2 regions of the Yersinia canariae genome follow, and region 1 is predicted to be linked to the other one. Evidence: predicted binding sites of a transcription regulator. Region 1 holds the regulator's gene; the other holds the start of a gene.

Region 1 (8,278 bases):
GGATTCAGCACCAACTCATTCCCTTTATCGCAAATCAACTGCTGGCGAGCCAGTTCATCCACCAATGTATCCAGTGTTTGTGGTAATTGTTCTTTACTGTAATGCAGGAACAATTCGGCTTTCAACATTGGATAAATCATGCCGATTTGGCGCAATAATTCTGCGCGCGTAATACGGCGATGGTACATCACCATACTGGCAATCAATGATGGCAGCATCAGTAAGTGCTGGATATTATTGCGATAATAGGTCATCAGCACGGCTTGTTCCCGTGGCAGAATGATAATGTCACCGATAGTGTCTTTCTCCACCTCAAACTTATTCATATTCAAGGCGTGATTAAGTAACTCTTCCGGCGTTTTGTCCGGCACAGTGACATCTTTCGCATAAGGCACATTGCGCATCAGTTGCAGGTAGCAATCGAGTTGCTCCAGTAACTGCTCGCGGGTTAGTGAGCGCTGACGTGAGGCTAACAATGCGGTGGAACACAGATTCATAGCATTGGCGGCTGCCGCATTGTTAATTCGGACCATAATCTTACCGGCCAAATCATTCACAGCTGGAGTCAACCAACTTGGGCGCTGTGCTTCAATAGGGTCGATAGCATCACGCCACTGCGGCACAGTAGTGTTGAGATAGGTGGTCAACGGGATTGGTTCACCAAAGTTGACATAGCCCTGACCGAGATTGCGCAGCTTGCGCAAACCACGCAGCATCTGCAATAGACTCTCTTTCTCTTTGGTCGCGCCCCGTAACTCTTTGGCGTAAGTTCCTACTTCCATCACATGCTCGTAGCCGATGTAAATGGGCACTAACGTGATTGGGCGTGAGCCGCCGCGCAACATGGCCTGTATTGTCATCGACAGGGTGCCAGTTTTGGGTTCCAGCAGACGGCCAGTTCGTGAGCGCCCGCCTTCAACAAAGTATTCTACTGAATAGCCTCGGGTGAATAATTCACCCAGATATTCACGGAACACTGTTGAGTAGAGTTTGTTGCCTTTAAAGGTCCGGCGGATAAAGAAAGCACCTAAACGGCGGAAAATCGGGCCAGCAGGCCAGAAATTAAGGTTAATACCAGCAGCAATATGCGGCGGTACCAGCCCTTGGTGATAAAGCACATAGGAGAGCAGCAGGTAGTCCATATGGCTGCGATGACAAGGCACATAGACAATTTCATGACCATCCTGCGCCAACTGCCGCACGCGCTCTGCATTATGGACATTAATCCCTTGATACAAGCGGTTCCATGTCCAACTCAACACTCGGTCGGACAGACGCACTGCTTCGTACGAGAAGTCGGCGGCAATTTCTTCCATCAGTGTAATGGCGTTTTGTTGCGCTTTCTCATGGGAGATTTTCTTGGTACGGGCTTCATCTGCGACCGCTTTTTCAATCGCTTTGGATGTTAACAGCTTTTTGAATAGGTCTTGACGGGCCGGCAGACTCGGGCCAACCGCGGCCAGGCGCTGACGTGAGAAGTGCATCCGCGCTACGCGTGCCAGTTTATGGGCGATAGTTTTGTCAGTACCATGCTCACGGGCCATCCGGCGCAGTGATACTGTGGTCGAAAAACGCACAAAGCTATCGCGCCCCAGCCACAATACGGCAAAGAATTTTTCTACGCCGTTTAGTACGCGCAGATGTGGCGTTCCATGGCCTTCACGGCCCGGAGAGCGACCAAACATCACCGAAACCGGCAGCATTTGGATATCCAGCTCCGGGTTATTGCGATGCAGATCCAAATAATCGTGGAATAGCTTTACTGATTCCTGTTTAGGGGCGTAATAGCGAAACACCCGTGGGCCGTTATCGATAAAGACATGGCTGGGAAGTTGCACGCCATCGATTTCCAATGGAATCAATGGGTCGGGCAAATCCTGCGCCTGACACTGCGCTCGCAAAGTCAGCAAATCAGCCTTAGAATTGTAAGGTAAAACGTACAGAATAGGACGAGACGGGTCTAACCCTAACTCAGTCACAGGATCTGCCGGAATAACCTTACTTTTTACCAGCATTTTTAGCGGTAAATTCAGTAACTTGTAATATATTTTACGCCAACCTGACATAACTACATGAAGCCTCTTGTTAGCAATTCGTCGCAAGGATACCAGAAACTGGTTTTGAGATCTGTGGTGATGAGACAACAGAAAGCGGCAAAAATCATCATTAACTTAAGATAAAGGCAATAAAATATGGCAAATCAATCAACAGGATTAACCCGAGTTTATAAAGCAGCCGGTTATTCTGTGAAAGGCTTAGTTGCAGCCTGGAGAAATGAAGCCGCATTTCGCCAAGAATCTGTGGCTGCCATACTCGCTATCATACTGGCCTTCTGGCTGGATGTAGATGCTATCGCGCGCATTTTATTGATCGCGAGCGTGGTGTTAGTGATCATTATTGAAGTCATTAATAGTGCGATTGAAGCTGTGGTGGACCGCATCGGCAGTGAATTCCATGAATTGTCGGGCCGAGCCAAAGATATGGGGTCTGCCGCTGTGTTTTTGGCCATCATGTTGGCGCTCTTTATATGGATAACCGTGCTCTGGCAATATGTCGGTTAAAAATACGGCTAACAACGCTGTTGATGTAAACAGTGATTAATCCCTGTTTTTATTCACTCTTTGGTTCCCAACACCCGCATAGCTGTATATACTCACAGCAAGACTGTATAAACAAACAGGGGGCGGAATGAAAGCACTTACTACCAGGCAGCAAGAGGTTTACGACCTTGTGCGCGATCACTTATCGCAAACAGGTATGCCACCGACCCGTGCCGAAATTGCGCAGCGTCTGGGGTTCCGCTCTCCTAACGCCGCTGAAGAGCATTTAAAAGCACTGGCCCGTAAGGGTGTTATTGAGATTGTCTCCGGCGCGTCCCGTGGCATCCGTCTGTTGATGGAAGAGGAAGACGGCTTACCACTGATTGGCCGAGTCGCGGCAGGTGAGCCACTGTTAGCGCAGCAGCATATCGAAGGGCATTATAAAGTCGACCCTGCCATGTTTAAGCCGAGTGCAGATTTTCTGCTGCGGGTTAATGGGATGTCGATGAGAGATATTGGTATTCTGGATGGTGACTTGTTGGCGGTGCATAAAACTCAGGATGTGCGTAATGGGCAAGTGGTCGTTGCGCGTATTGATGATGAAGTGACGGTAAAACGCCTGAAAAAACAGGGTAATATCGTACAGCTTCTGCCAGAAAACAGTGAGTTCCAGCCAATTGTCGTCGATCTGCGTGAGCAAAATTTCACTATTGAAGGGCTAGCTGTTGGTGTTATCCGCAATGGCGACTGGATCTGATTTTAATGCTACACATATACCCTTCGACAAGAAGGGTATATGACTCTTTTAACCCTCATAATATTTAGCCTATTTAGTTTGAGAGCATTCCGATAATAAGCTATTACCTACTGTTTTAACTGCATATTATTTATTTTTATTTTTAATTTATTGCCCTAATAGCAGTGATTAATATCAATTAGACTTTAATTGTCAGCATCCTCTGCTATAGTTATTCATACGGTAAGCGAAGCAATAATATTTAAATTATGTCTGAGAATGACTAATATAAATAAAATATTTATAAATTGAAATTACTTGCCGTATTAAATTAAACATATCCAAAAACCAAGTTGACGGAGATATTATGAATAAAGATCAAGCCGACGGTAACTGGAAGCAGTTTAAAGGTAAAGTGAAAGAGAAATGGGGTAAGCTGACTGATGATGACCTGACGGTTATTGAAGGTAAGCGTGACCAGCTGGTGGGTAAAATCCAGGAGAAATACGGCTATCAAAAAGAGCAAGCCGAGAAAGAAGTTAAAGCTTGGGAAGACCACAGCAAATATCGCTGGTAGCAGCGTTAAATGGAATTAACCTAATATCGATATAAATTAATCGAACCTTTCAACTTATAGAATGTGAAGTATTAATATACTTTTTCACATGGTTGTTACGATGAAATAAAAGAGAGTGTTAATGATAAAAACATTCTGTTTATTTATAATTTTATATCGATGTGACACATGGATGTGTCGTATTTAATATGCGTTACTTTTTAAGTATTCTAATTTTTCATATCTTCAGACAATGTATAACCCACCGACTTTCTACCGGTAGTCAGATTATTATCCGCCAGAGTTATTTCTTTTTTATTACAATAGAATGGTCATGATCACAATGATCGTGACTTTCACATGCTTCGACCTTCCCGCATTCAGTACATAAACCATGGGCTTCTACCACGCTATGGCGTAGGGTAAAACCAGATTGTTGTGCTAACAGCGCCAGAGCTTCTTCAATGCCGATCGTGGGGCGTTCAGTCACAATCTTGCAGCGATCACAGATAAATAGCGCAGAGGTATGAGTTGGCTCTTCAAAATGATGACACAATACGTAACTATTGGCTGATTCGACGCGGTGAATAAACCCTTGCTCCAGCAAAAAATCTAATGCGCGGTAAACAGTGGGCGGCTTAGCTTGTGGCTCGGAAACTCGGAGCAGGTCCAATAAATCATAAGCACTGATTGCGCCAGGTTGTTCTGCCATTAAGCGTAATACTTCAAGACGCTGCGGTGTCAGCCGGACGTTACGTTGTTGGCACAGACTTTCAGCCTGAGCAAGCAGCTTTTCCAGGTTGGTTGGCTTCATGATTTCATCCCGCAGTATTTGAATGGAACAGATTTTATCATATTAACCTGTTGCTCAATATCCCTTTATTGACATATTCTGAGATTAAACCACTGGCGTCTGTTTTGAGGTTAAATTAATTAAAAGTAAAACTTTCAAGCAGTGTTAATGCCCACGCCAATAAAAAATCAGGATGTATAAATGACTCAAAGTAATGGTATTTTACAATCTACGTTTGTTAGGATATTGTAAAAGGGCTTTTGCTATGGGAAAATAAATAAACTATTTTTTGTAGAGATGAGAATGTCTTCTGATATCACAAAGTACAGGGCGGAGTTAGATGGTTTAAGGGCTGTTGCAGTGATATCCGTGCTTTTATATCACGTTAAATTTTCACTTTTCGGTTATGAGGTATTCAAGGGCGGTTTCCTTGGTGTAGATATGTTTTTTGTATTATCTGGCTACCTGATCACAACAATAATTTTTTCACAAATGAATACTGGTGTTTTTTCTTTAAAAGATTTTTTTATTAGAAGAATAAAAAGAATACTGCCAGCAATGATTATTGTGTTGTTATTATCTTCTGTTTTGGCCTTTTATTTTTTATTGCCTGATAGTCTTGTTGTTTATGTGAAAACATTATTGGCATCTTTGTTCTTTGTGTCTAATTTATATTTTTTTGGTGAGGATACTTATGTATCAGATTCCAGTGAATATAAACCATTGCTGCATACTTGGAGTTTGTCTGTCGAGTGGCAATTTTATCTTATTTTCCCTTTTTTATGCATCTGGTTATTTAAGAGATTTAAAGATAAAAAACTAACTATAATATGTTTCATTTTTTTGCTCTCATTAGTATTGTCTAACATTTTAGCCTACCGCCAGCCCAACTTTGCATTCTATATGTTACCGAGTAGAATGTGGGAACTGATGGCGGGAAGTATTGTTGCTATTATTATTTTAGAAAACAAGCTTAATATTAGTAAGTTTTATTATAAAACACTCCCTATAGTGGGGTTTATCTTAATAATTTTGTCTATTGTATTTATTGATGATGGAATGCTGCATCCATCCGTCATTACATTAATACCTGTGTTAGGGACTTGCCTAATAGTATTATTCTCTCGTGAGAAAGATGCCGCCTCTTATTTTTTATCACTTAAACCAATGATTTTTATCGGGGCGATATCTTATTCTATTTATCTTTGGCATCAACCATTATTTGTTTTTTATAGAATTAAAATAGGCGAAATTAGCACTTTCATATCCATCATATTGATTTTATTATCAATAGCTCTATCCATATTATCTTTTTATGTCATTGAAAAACCATTTAGGAAAAAACAACTCTCCCGCTGGAAATTGATCTCGATGACCGTATCAGCGATAATTTTAATCGTGTTTTCAGTATTTGTATTAGTTAAGAACAGCTCTGCTGATCAGACCGACAGTTTAATGTCTCCTTTAGCCAAAAAAATGTATGAGGATTTTAAAGTCCCTGAGTTTAGGCGTCTAATGGGAAAGACTAAAGATGCAAATTATTTTTCGGGTGAGAAAACAATTGAGTGCATAAATAGAAGTCCCCTGGAAGCATGTAGGTTTGGTGATGAAAGTTGGGTTGTTCTTGGTGACAGTTATGTCGCATCATTTGAATATGCATTACAGAATAAATTAGCAGCAACAGGCCATGGCATCATATCCTTAACATATGAACAATGTTCATTTGTCTCTGAGAAATTATGGTTTGGTACTGCCCCTGAGTGCCCCGGAATTAATCGTCAACGTTGGCAGGTAATTAATAATTTCACAGATAAAAAAACATTCCTAATTGCAGCTAATTATGCTCAGTTTAAAGATGTTAATGTGGTGGAAGAGGGCGGTCAGGAATTGAATGGCAAGCCTGTTGTTGGTAAGGATTTAGTTTGGGAATCTTTTGCTGAGAATATTAACAAGTTACTTTCTTTAGGGCACCGAGTCGTTGTGATATACCCAATACCTAGCATTAGTACTGATGTAAAAATAGAGTATTTTAGATTGCTAAATATGACGAACTCCCATATTAATAAAGTATATGATAAAAGAACAAAAGGTTATTATGCTGCACTCAGCTTGGGTGAAACACTCGATAGCTATCTCACACCAAACCCTAATCTGATTATTATCAAACCGGTTGATAGTTTATGCCGTGATAACCGTTGTTTAATTATTAATAAAGATGGCGGGCTCTACAATAATGGAAACCACTTGTCTAATGCGGGCGCGAGATTAGTTCTTGAGGACGTTTACCAAAAGCTACCGCGATAAGGCCTTATTAAGGTTTTTCAGGACACAGCGCGCCGGTGGCATCGGCGCGAGGGTGTTTTTCTATGCTATAGTAGGTCATGATTTTCCCTTACCCTCTATCAGTATCCATCTATCAGGGACTGTCTAGGGCTGACATAGAACACGACAAAATGACCCAGAATGCACGAAAATAACACATTCACACATTCAGCCGTAACCGCCGCTACAAGCGAATTTAAAGGCAATTATCCCCTACAGCGTTTTTCCGTCGCGCCGATGCTCGATTGGACAGATCGCCATTGCCGTTACTTTCATCGTTTGTTAACCAAACAGACTTTGTTATATACCGAGATGGTCACCACGGGTGCAATTATCCATGGTAAAGGCGACTATCTGGCTTACAGCGAACAAGACCATCCGGTTGCATTACAGCTCGGTGGCAGTGATCCGCATGCTTTAGCTCATTGCGCCAAATTGGCGGAACTTCGCGGCTACAATGAAATAAACCTCAATGTCGGTTGCCCCTCTGATCGGGTGCAAAATGGCCGTTTTGGTGCCTGTTTGATGGCGGAAGCCAGCTTGGTCGCTGATTGTATCAAAGCTATGCGCGATGTGGTTTCTATTCCGGTAACGGTCAAAACCCGTATTGGGATTGACCAGTTGGATAGTTATGAGTTTTTGTGTGAATTCGTGCAAACCGTGGCTGAACAAGGTCAGTGTGATATTTTCACTATTCATGCCCGCAAAGCCTGGCTTTCAGGATTGAGCCCAAAAGAAAACCGCGAAGTCCCCCCGCTGGATTATGAGCGAGTTTATCAGCTAAAACGTGATTTTCCGGCCCTGACTATCGCGATTAATGGGGGTGTAAAAACACTGACCGAAGCTAAAGAACATCTCAAACATGTTGATGGGGTGATGATGGGGCGCGAAGCTTATCAAAACCCGAGTATTTTGACGCAAGTGGATCGCGAACTGTTTGATCCGAATGCGCCAGTGGTCGACAGCGTCAAAGCTATCGAAGCTCTTTATCCTTATATTGAGCAAGAACTGTCGCGCGGTGCTTATTTAGGTCATATAACCCGGCATATTCTGGGTATTTTCCAAGGGATCCCCGGCGCGCGCCAATGGCGTCGTCATCTGAGTGAGAATGCCCACAAACCCGGCGCGGATGTTTCTGTGGTCGAGCAGGCGCTGGCGTTGGTGACCCGTCCTTGAAGTAGCAGGGGGTTAGCTGCGCTAACTTACCCGAATCACTTACTTGAGTAAGTGATTCGGGATGCGCTCACTGGCTGCTGACCTGCAATTCCAATGATTTGGGTATAATAGTGTAGTAAATTAACTAAAAGTTAGTGAGATTGGCCATGTCTGCT
Region 2 (8,278 bases), 710 kb from region 1:
TCAGTGCTTGCGCGAGTGTTGCTGGGGGAGCATCCGGAGATTTGATATCAAGATAAAATGTTGTTGTAGGGAATGTTTTTAATACTTCATCAAGTGTAGGAATGCCAACGTGAATCTTTGGGTTAGGATGAATATTATGTTTTTTATTGTAATCAGCGCTGGCATTAGCTTGGGCGAGTTGCTTTGCGGAATAATCAGAAACGTTGCCAAACATATCGGTCAATTCTTCGAGTTTGGAAGGGCGATACAGTACAAGTTCATTATCTTTTGATAACTGTAGTGTTATCCAGATTGCATCCGCACCATTATCCAACGCTTTTTTGATGGCTGGGATCGTATTTTCAGGCGCATCAGCAGTGCCACCACGATGGGCAATAATTTGTGGTGGGTTGAGATGAGTGCTTGAATTGACTGAATTAGCATTTGTTATAAAGGTAGCAGAGAGTAATAAAGTAGCCATTATATAATTTCGCATAATATTTGGTTTCCATCCATTGACTGATAATGAATTTTTGCAGGGTGATGTTAATCATATAACCAATCTTCTTCGGTCTTGTCGAATTTAATGATTTTTTATTAAAAATAAATGACAAAAAGGAAATAAATACCCATAACAGAATTCAATTCTGTTATTGCCTAAATTCGTTAGCATATTGATTAGGATAATTATGAGTTCCATCTATGGGGATATAATTTCTTCTGTTATTGATGTGAATGCCTAGTACTAAAATCATATGCTGGGATGAGGTGGACTTATCCGCCTGTATCACCAGAAATTTCTGTAAGAATCTTAAAAAACATTAGTTAAGCATACAAAAGTTGTATTAGTGTTATACCCGTCATACCTCAAGCTGCATGTGGGCGGGTTGCTTTCGTTCGCCTCATTGACTTACTCATGTAAGCTCATGGGGGCGTTCAGTTGCCGCTTTACTGCAACTCGAATTATTTAGGGTATGTGTGTAGTTTTATTGGGTGGTCGCGCCCCTAAGTGCCAGGTCTTAAGAAGGAATGTAGTGTGTCGAAATTGCGAGTTGGTGTGATTTTTGGCGGTAAATCGGCTGAACATGAAGTGTCATTGCAGTCGGCAAAGAACATCGTAGAGGCAATTGATAAAGAAAAATTCGATGTGATGCTGCTCGGTATTGATAAACAAGGGCAATGGCATGTTAATGATGCATCCAATTACTTATTAAATGCAGAGAACCCAGCATTAATTTCCCTGAATCACTCAAACAGAAGTGTGGCGCTGATTCCGGGTCAGAATCATCAGCAACTTATTGCTGCGGATAATGCTTCTGCTTTAGCCCAGTTGGATGTCATTTTCCCTATCGTTCACGGGACATTAGGGGAGGATGGCTCTTTGCAAGGTCTGCTGCGCATGGCGAATATTCCTTTCGTTGGCTCAGGTGTCGTGGGCTCTGCGGTCAGTATGGATAAAGACATCACCAAGCGGTTACTGCGCGATGCCGGGCTGAATATCGCGCCATTTATAACGCTGACACGGGCTAATAAAGAGAAATACCGTTTTGAGCAGGTGACTGAAACACTCGGCTTGCCTTTATTCATTAAGCCGGCCAATCAAGGCTCTTCGGTCGGGGTGAGTAAGGTTCGTAATGCACATGAATATGAACAGGCGGTAGCATTAGCCTTTGATTTTGACCATAAAGTGTTGGTGGAGTCAGCTATTGTTGGGCGCGAGATAGAATGCGCGGTTCTGGGTAATGACCATCCGCAAGCCAGTTTGTGTGGCGAAGTTGTCATCAGTGACGAGTTTTATTCCTATGACACAAAATACATCAATGAAACCGGTGCTCAGGTCATTATTCCTGCGCTAATAGACAGTGCCGTCAGCGACAATATTCGAGCAGTAGCATTAGCGGCATTTCGAACACTCGAATGTTGTGGTATGGCGCGGGTTGACGTCTTTTTAACACCTGATAACACGGTGGTTATCAATGAGATAAATACCCTGCCTGGGTTTACGAATATTAGTATGTATCCCAAATTATGGCGTGCTACGGGTATTGGTTCGACGGAACTGATTACTACGCTTATTGAATTAGCTTTAGAGCGCCATCAGCAAGACAAATCATTGAAAAGTTCCATTCTGAAGTAACTCCCACTCTGCAATGTCACGAAAAAGAGCTGCAATATGCGGCTCTTTGATTGAGATTTTATTACTGCATAATCAATTTGACAAAATGTCATAAGTTGACAATAATTCAGAAATGAAACTGACAGAAGATCAACTCCTCTTGCGGGAGAGCAAAAAAATCGTTGAGGCACTGGGCAAAACATTTGCACCTTTGGTGGAATTTGTCTTGCACGACCTCACTCAACCAGAACATGCCATTGCGGCAATATCAAACAACTTATCCGGCCGTGAAGTCGGTGAACCTGCGACTGAATTGGGGCTGAGCCGTATTGCTGACCCCAATTTTCCGGAGGTCATTCTGAACTATCCGAACCAATTTCCAGATGGTCGCCCAGCCAAAAGTACCTCAATTGGCCTGAAAAATAGCCAAGGGGAGTTCATCGGCGCGCTCTGTCTGAATATGGATATTTCGCTGTTTTCGGCGGTCAGTGCCAGCTTGTCTCAACTGACACAAACGACGGCAACTGATGTTCGCGAGTCTCTGGCATCACCTCGCCTTGAGATGCTGCGCACTCAACTGGAACAATTTGCCGCCGCTCACAATACCACCCCACGGGCACTGAACCCGGCGCAGCGGCGTGAGATTGTCCGCCAATTGGCGCAAGCAGGTTTGATGGATTTGAAAAATGCCCAGACCGTTGTTGCCAATAATCTGGGGGTTGCCCGCTCGACCGTTTATACCTATCTCCCGACTGAAGGAAACTGAAAATGGCCCCATTAGCAATCTGTTACGACGATATTATTCAAGCACATCAGCGGATTGCTGGCTTTGCGCTGAAAACGCCGGTTTTGACTTCATCCACCGCTAACGAACAGACTGGCGCACAGTTATTTTTTAAATGCGAAAATTTCCAACATATGGGCGCATTTAAATTTCGGGGAGCCTATAACGCATTAGTGAAGTTATCGCCGGAACAGCAAGCAAAAGGAGTTATTGCTTTTTCGTCGGGAAATCATGCACAAGCTATTGCTTTGTCCGCCCGTAAATTGGGCATTCGCGCCGTTATCGTCATGCCTAAAGATGCGCCGGCGGCTAAAATTGCCGCAACCCAAGGTTATGGCGGTGAAGTGGTGCTGTATGACCGCTATCTTGAAGACCGTGAGGTAATTAGCCATAAATTGGCGCAAGAGCAGGGGCTAACGTTAATTCCGCCTTATGACCACCCGGATGTCATGGCCGGGCAAGGAACGGCCGCTAAAGAGTTATTTGAAGAAGTGGGTGATTTGGATGTGTTGCTGGTGCCGTTAGGGGGCGGGGGGCTGTTGTCCGGGTGCGCCACGGTCGCCAAAGCGCTCAACCCAAATTGCCAGGTTATTGGGGTGGAACCCGCAGCCGGTAATGATGGGCAGCAGAGTTTCCGCAGCGGTAAAATTGTTAAAATTGATACCCCAGTGACGATTGCCGATGGCGCGCAAACTGCGGCTTTAGGCCATTACACCTTCCCTGTTATTCAGGAGCGAGTTGATAATATTCTGACCGCAACTGATGGCCAACTGATCTCGGCGATGAAGTTTTTCACTAGCCGAATGAAAATTGTGGTTGAGCCCACCGGGTGTTTAGGGGCGGCGGTTGCGTTTGGTGATCAGTTGGATATTCGGGGCAAACGGGTCGGGGTAATTATTTCGGGCGGTAATGTCGATTTAGACCGGCTGGCTCATTTTATTGATAAGTCTTGATAATGTCTGAGCCTATCTTAATAAACTCAACACAGGGCCAGCCCCCCGCGGGCCATTACAGCCATGCTGTTTGTGCGGGCGGCATGGTCTATCTTTCCGGCCAACTGCCCATTACGGCGCAGGGCGTTGTATTATCACATCAATCTTTTGATATTCAGGTCAAACAGGTTTTTGCCAATATTGAGGGCGTTCTAGCCGACTGTCATTGCAATCTCAACAGTTTGGTCCAAGTGCGCGTTTATCTGTGTGATATTGAACTCTGGCCACATTTTAATGCACTTTATGCTCAGTGGTTGGGGCCACACAAACCGGCGCGTTGTGTTGTACCCGTGCCCACTTTACACCACGATTTAGCCTTAGAAATTGAAGCAGTGGCTATGCTTCCTGTTTAGTATTTTGTCATAACATAATGTGCGTGGTCAGGGCTTAGGATAATCTTGAATTTTCCCTATTTAACTGTATTCTTATACAGTGGTTTGGTTGGGGGATAAACATGCGAAAAATTATTCACGTCGATATGGATTGCTTCTTTGCGGCAGTCGAAATGCGTGACGATCCCAGCTTGCGTGATATTCCTATTGCGATTGGCGGGAGCCGGGACCGGCGAGGGGTGATAAGCACAGCCAATTACCCCGCCCGGCGTTATGGTGTGCGTAGTGCGATGCCGACCGCAATGGCACTTAAACTTTGTCCGCACCTTAAAGTTATCCCAGGCCGAATGGCTGCCTATAAAGAAGCCTCGCTGCATATCCGTGAAATTTTTGCTCGTTATACTCCATTAATTGAGCCGCTATCATTGGATGAAGCTTATCTGGATGTTTCTGATTGCACGGCATGCAGCGGTTCCGCCACCTTAATTGCCCAAGAAATCCGTCAATCTATTGCCACGGAGATCAATCTGACGGCTTCTGCTGGCATTGCTCCTATCAAGTTTTTAGCCAAAATAGCCTCTGATTTAAATAAACCCAATGGCCAGTATGTAATAACGCCGGACCAGGTTTTGCCCTTCCTGCATGAGTTACCGCTGAGTAAAATCCCCGGAGTGGGAAAAGTCACCGCGAAACGTCTCCAGGAACTGGGATTGATAACCTGTAGTGATATTCAAAACTATCCGCAGGCTGAATTATTAAAGCGCTTTGGCAAGTTTGGCCATGTGTTGTGGGAGCGCAGCCACGGCATTGATGAGCGCGAAGTTTCCCCCGATCGCTTGCGTAAATCCGTCGGAGTGGAGCGAACGCTGGCTGAGGATATTCATGATTGGGAAAGTTGTGAGTCATTAATTGAGTCGCTTTATATTGAGTTGGAAACCCGCTTACGGAAGGTCAGGCCGGACCTGCATATTGCTCGGCAGGGGGTGAAATTGAAATTCCATGATTTTCAGCAAACAACACAAGAGCATGTTTGGCCGGAGCTGAATAAAGTGGATTTACTGCAAGTGGCGCGGACAGCATGGAATGAGCGGCGCGCGGGGCGGGGAGTCCGTTTGGTTGGGTTGCATGTCACTTTGCTTGACCCGCAACTTGAGCGGCAATTGCTGTTGAGTTTGGAGTAACACTGACAAATGGCGGGTCAGTAACCCCATGGTTGATATGAATATACTCACATAATCGCACTGCGGGAGTGCAGCCAACACCCCCACAGCTTGAAGTATGACGAGTATTATGCGCGCTCAGGAATGGCTTTCAGCAGCGCTGTCAGCAATTGCCAATATTGGCCCACACTTTCGATATGAACTTGTTCATCCGGTGAATGTGGCCCTGTCATAGTTGGCCCAATCGACACCATATCCATTTCTGGGTAAGGTTTTTTGAACAAACCACATTCCAGACCCGCATGGATAACCATGATGTTTGGCGTTTTGTTAAACAGCTTTTGGTAGGTTTCCCGCACGAGCGCCATCACTGGAGAGCTTGGGTCAGGCTGCCAGCCGGGGTAACCGCCTTTTGGTGTTGTTTCAGCGCCAGCTAACTGACCAATTGCGGTCAGCATGCTCACCACGTAATCTTTGCCGCTGTCGATCAGGGAACGAATCAGACAAATGATTTCTGCTTCATTCTCATTCATGGTCACCACACCCACATTCAGTGAGGTTTCAACCACACCTTTCACCGCGTCACTCATACGAATAACACCGTTTGGTGTGGCATTCAATAACGCGACCAGGCGCTGTTGAGTCTCTTTCGTCAGGGCTTTGGCATCTGTGGCTACCGGTTCAAGCAATATCGCCAGATTTTTTTCGACTGCGGCCAGCTCGTTTTTCAACGTCACCAGATACTCTTGACTCAGATTTTTCAACTGATCGACTTTATCGGCGGCAATCGCCAAGGTCACCGAACCTTCGCGCGGGATGGCATTACGCAGTGTGCCGCCATTCAAATCCAATATCCGTAGGTCTAAATCTTTGGTCTGTTCAAACAAGAAGCGCGCCAGAAGTTTATTGGCGTTACCTAGCCCTAAATGGATATCAGCGCCTGAGTGACCGCCTTTCAAGCCTTTAATGGTCAACTTCAACGTCTGGTAACCGGCAGGAACTGCTTCGCGTTGCAGTGCAAAAGTGGTAATAAAATCAATACCACCGGCGCAACCCATATAGATTTCACCTTCCTGCTCGGAATCGGTATTAATCAGAATATCGGCTTTCAGCCAGTTAGGTTGCAGACCAAATGCGCCATCCATACCGGCTTCTTCGGTCATGGTCAGCAGCACTTCCAGCGGGCCGTGTTCGACGCTACCGTCGGACAGCACTGCCAGCGCTGAAGCCATACCAATGCCGTTATCGGCCCCTAATGTGGTGCCACGGGCTTTAACCCATTCACCGTCGATATATGGCTGAATTGGGTCTTTGGTAAAGTCATGTACCGTATCATTATTCTTCTGCGGAACCATATCCAGATGGGCTTGCAGTGCAACGGGCTTACGGTTCTCCATCCCCTTGGTAGCCGGCTTACGCAGCAGGATATTACCGACCTTATCACGTTCGGCATGCAGGCCTTTTTCCTTGGCCCACGCCATAATATGTTGTGCCAGCGCTTCTTCATGGTAAGACGGGTGAGGGATAGAGCAGATTTTTGCGAAAATATCCCACAACGGCTGAGGCGAAAGTTGAGACAGTTCAGACACTGTAAGTCTCCTGTAACAGCATTCTCATATCGGCAACCTCACAGCGGAGATGTCAGAGATGCTATTGGGTTGATGACTAAAGATTTTAGGGGTGGTGACAAACCGCCATCAAGATGGCGAGATAGTTTGAGAATATCACTTTCATTGGCATTACGCGCGTATCGCAGCACAATTACTGCAACTGATCTGATTAATTAGCCGGATAATTGCTGGTTTTTATTCGGCTGGCTCTCTATAATCTCGCGCAACCTTTTTTCCCCTTCTGAACCATGGCAAGCCACTTCTATACTGGCTGGGATTACACTTTATGAGCGAAAAATACGTCGTTACTTGGGATATGTTGCAAATTCACGTCCGTAAATTGGCACAGCGTTTACTGCCTGCCGACCAATGGAAAGGCATCATTGCGGTTAGCCGCGGTGGGTTAGTACCGGCTGGTATTCTGGCGCGTGAGCTGGGTATTCGTTATGTCGACACCGTTTGCATCGCCAGCTATAACCATGATAACCAAGGTGAGCTCAAAGTCCTGAAACGTGCTGAAGGTGATGGTGAAGGCTTTATCGTGATTGATGATTTGGTTGATACTGGCGGTACGGCGAAAGCTATTCGCGAAATGTATCCAAAGGCACATTTTGTTACTGTCTTTGCTAAACCGGCAGGCCGACCATTAGTTGATGACTATGTGGTTGATATTCCACAGGGTACCTGGATTGAACAACCATGGGATATGGCGGTAACCTTCGTTGCCCCACTGAGCGGCAAGTAATTTAGCCCGCTATATATGCCCGGTGTCTACCGGGCGTTTCATTTTCCTCGCAGTATGAGTACACTTGACTCCATCTGACCAGCCCTTAACGGGCCTGAATCACGGCTTATGGAGGCTATTGTTACCATGGCACAAGCCAACCTTTCTGAAATTCTGTTCAAACCGAAGTTCAAGCATCCTGAAACCTCAACTTTAGTGCGGCATGCCCATTGCAACCATGCGATGAGTGTTCATTCGGCACTGGATGGGGATACAACTCAGCATTGGTACCGGATGATCAACCGCTTGATATGGACATGGCGAGGTGTTGATCCGCTTGAAATTGAAGAAGTATTATCACGAATTGCCTGCTCTAAAGCGGAACACAGCGATAACGAACTGCTCGATACTGTGGTGGGCTATCGTAATGGTAACTGGATTTATGAATGGGCCCATCAGGGGATGCAATGGCAGCAAAAAGCCATGGAAGAAGCTGATCCGATGAACGCCGGCCAGTACTGGCTGAATGCGGCAAATTTGTACAGTATTGCAGGTTATCCGCATCTGAAAGGCGATGAGCT

What was found. Region 1 encodes LexA, which represses DNA repair genes until DNA is damaged. Its sites were predicted from a motif close to TNCTGTATGTACATACAGNA; they were not measured.
Positions count from the first base shown of each region.
Region 2: dinB (DNA polymerase IV) is a predicted target of LexA. The motif match lies at 4,287-4,306, and genes of this name have one in related genera.

Region 1 covers NZ_CP043727.1:4,254,136-4,262,413, reverse strand. The annotation lists gene plsB (glycerol-3-phosphate 1-O-acyltransferase PlsB) at 1-2,066, opposite strand, end outside; gene F0T03_RS19505 (diacylglycerol kinase) at 2,193-2,561, shown strand; gene lexA (transcriptional repressor LexA) at 2,689-3,297, shown strand; gene F0T03_RS19495 (CsbD family protein) at 3,644-3,853, shown strand; gene zur (zinc uptake transcriptional repressor Zur) at 4,137-4,646, opposite strand; gene F0T03_RS19485 (acyltransferase family protein) at 4,929-6,929, shown strand; gene dusA (tRNA dihydrouridine(20/20a) synthase DusA) at 7,089-8,123, shown strand.
Region 2 covers NZ_CP043727.1:3,540,635-3,548,912, reverse strand. The annotation lists gene F0T03_RS16380 (glycerophosphodiester phosphodiesterase family protein) at 1-475, opposite strand, end outside; gene ddlA (D-alanine--D-alanine ligase) at 1,016-2,116, shown strand; gene F0T03_RS16370 (helix-turn-helix transcriptional regulator) at 2,229-2,861, shown strand; gene F0T03_RS16365 (threo-3-hydroxy-L-aspartate ammonia-lyase) at 2,864-3,832, shown strand; gene F0T03_RS16360 (RidA family protein) at 3,835-4,224, shown strand; gene dinB (DNA polymerase IV) at 4,326-5,384, shown strand; gene pepD (beta-Ala-His dipeptidase) at 5,492-6,952, opposite strand; gene gpt (xanthine phosphoribosyltransferase) at 7,260-7,718, shown strand; gene frsA (esterase FrsA) at 7,845-8,278, shown strand, end outside.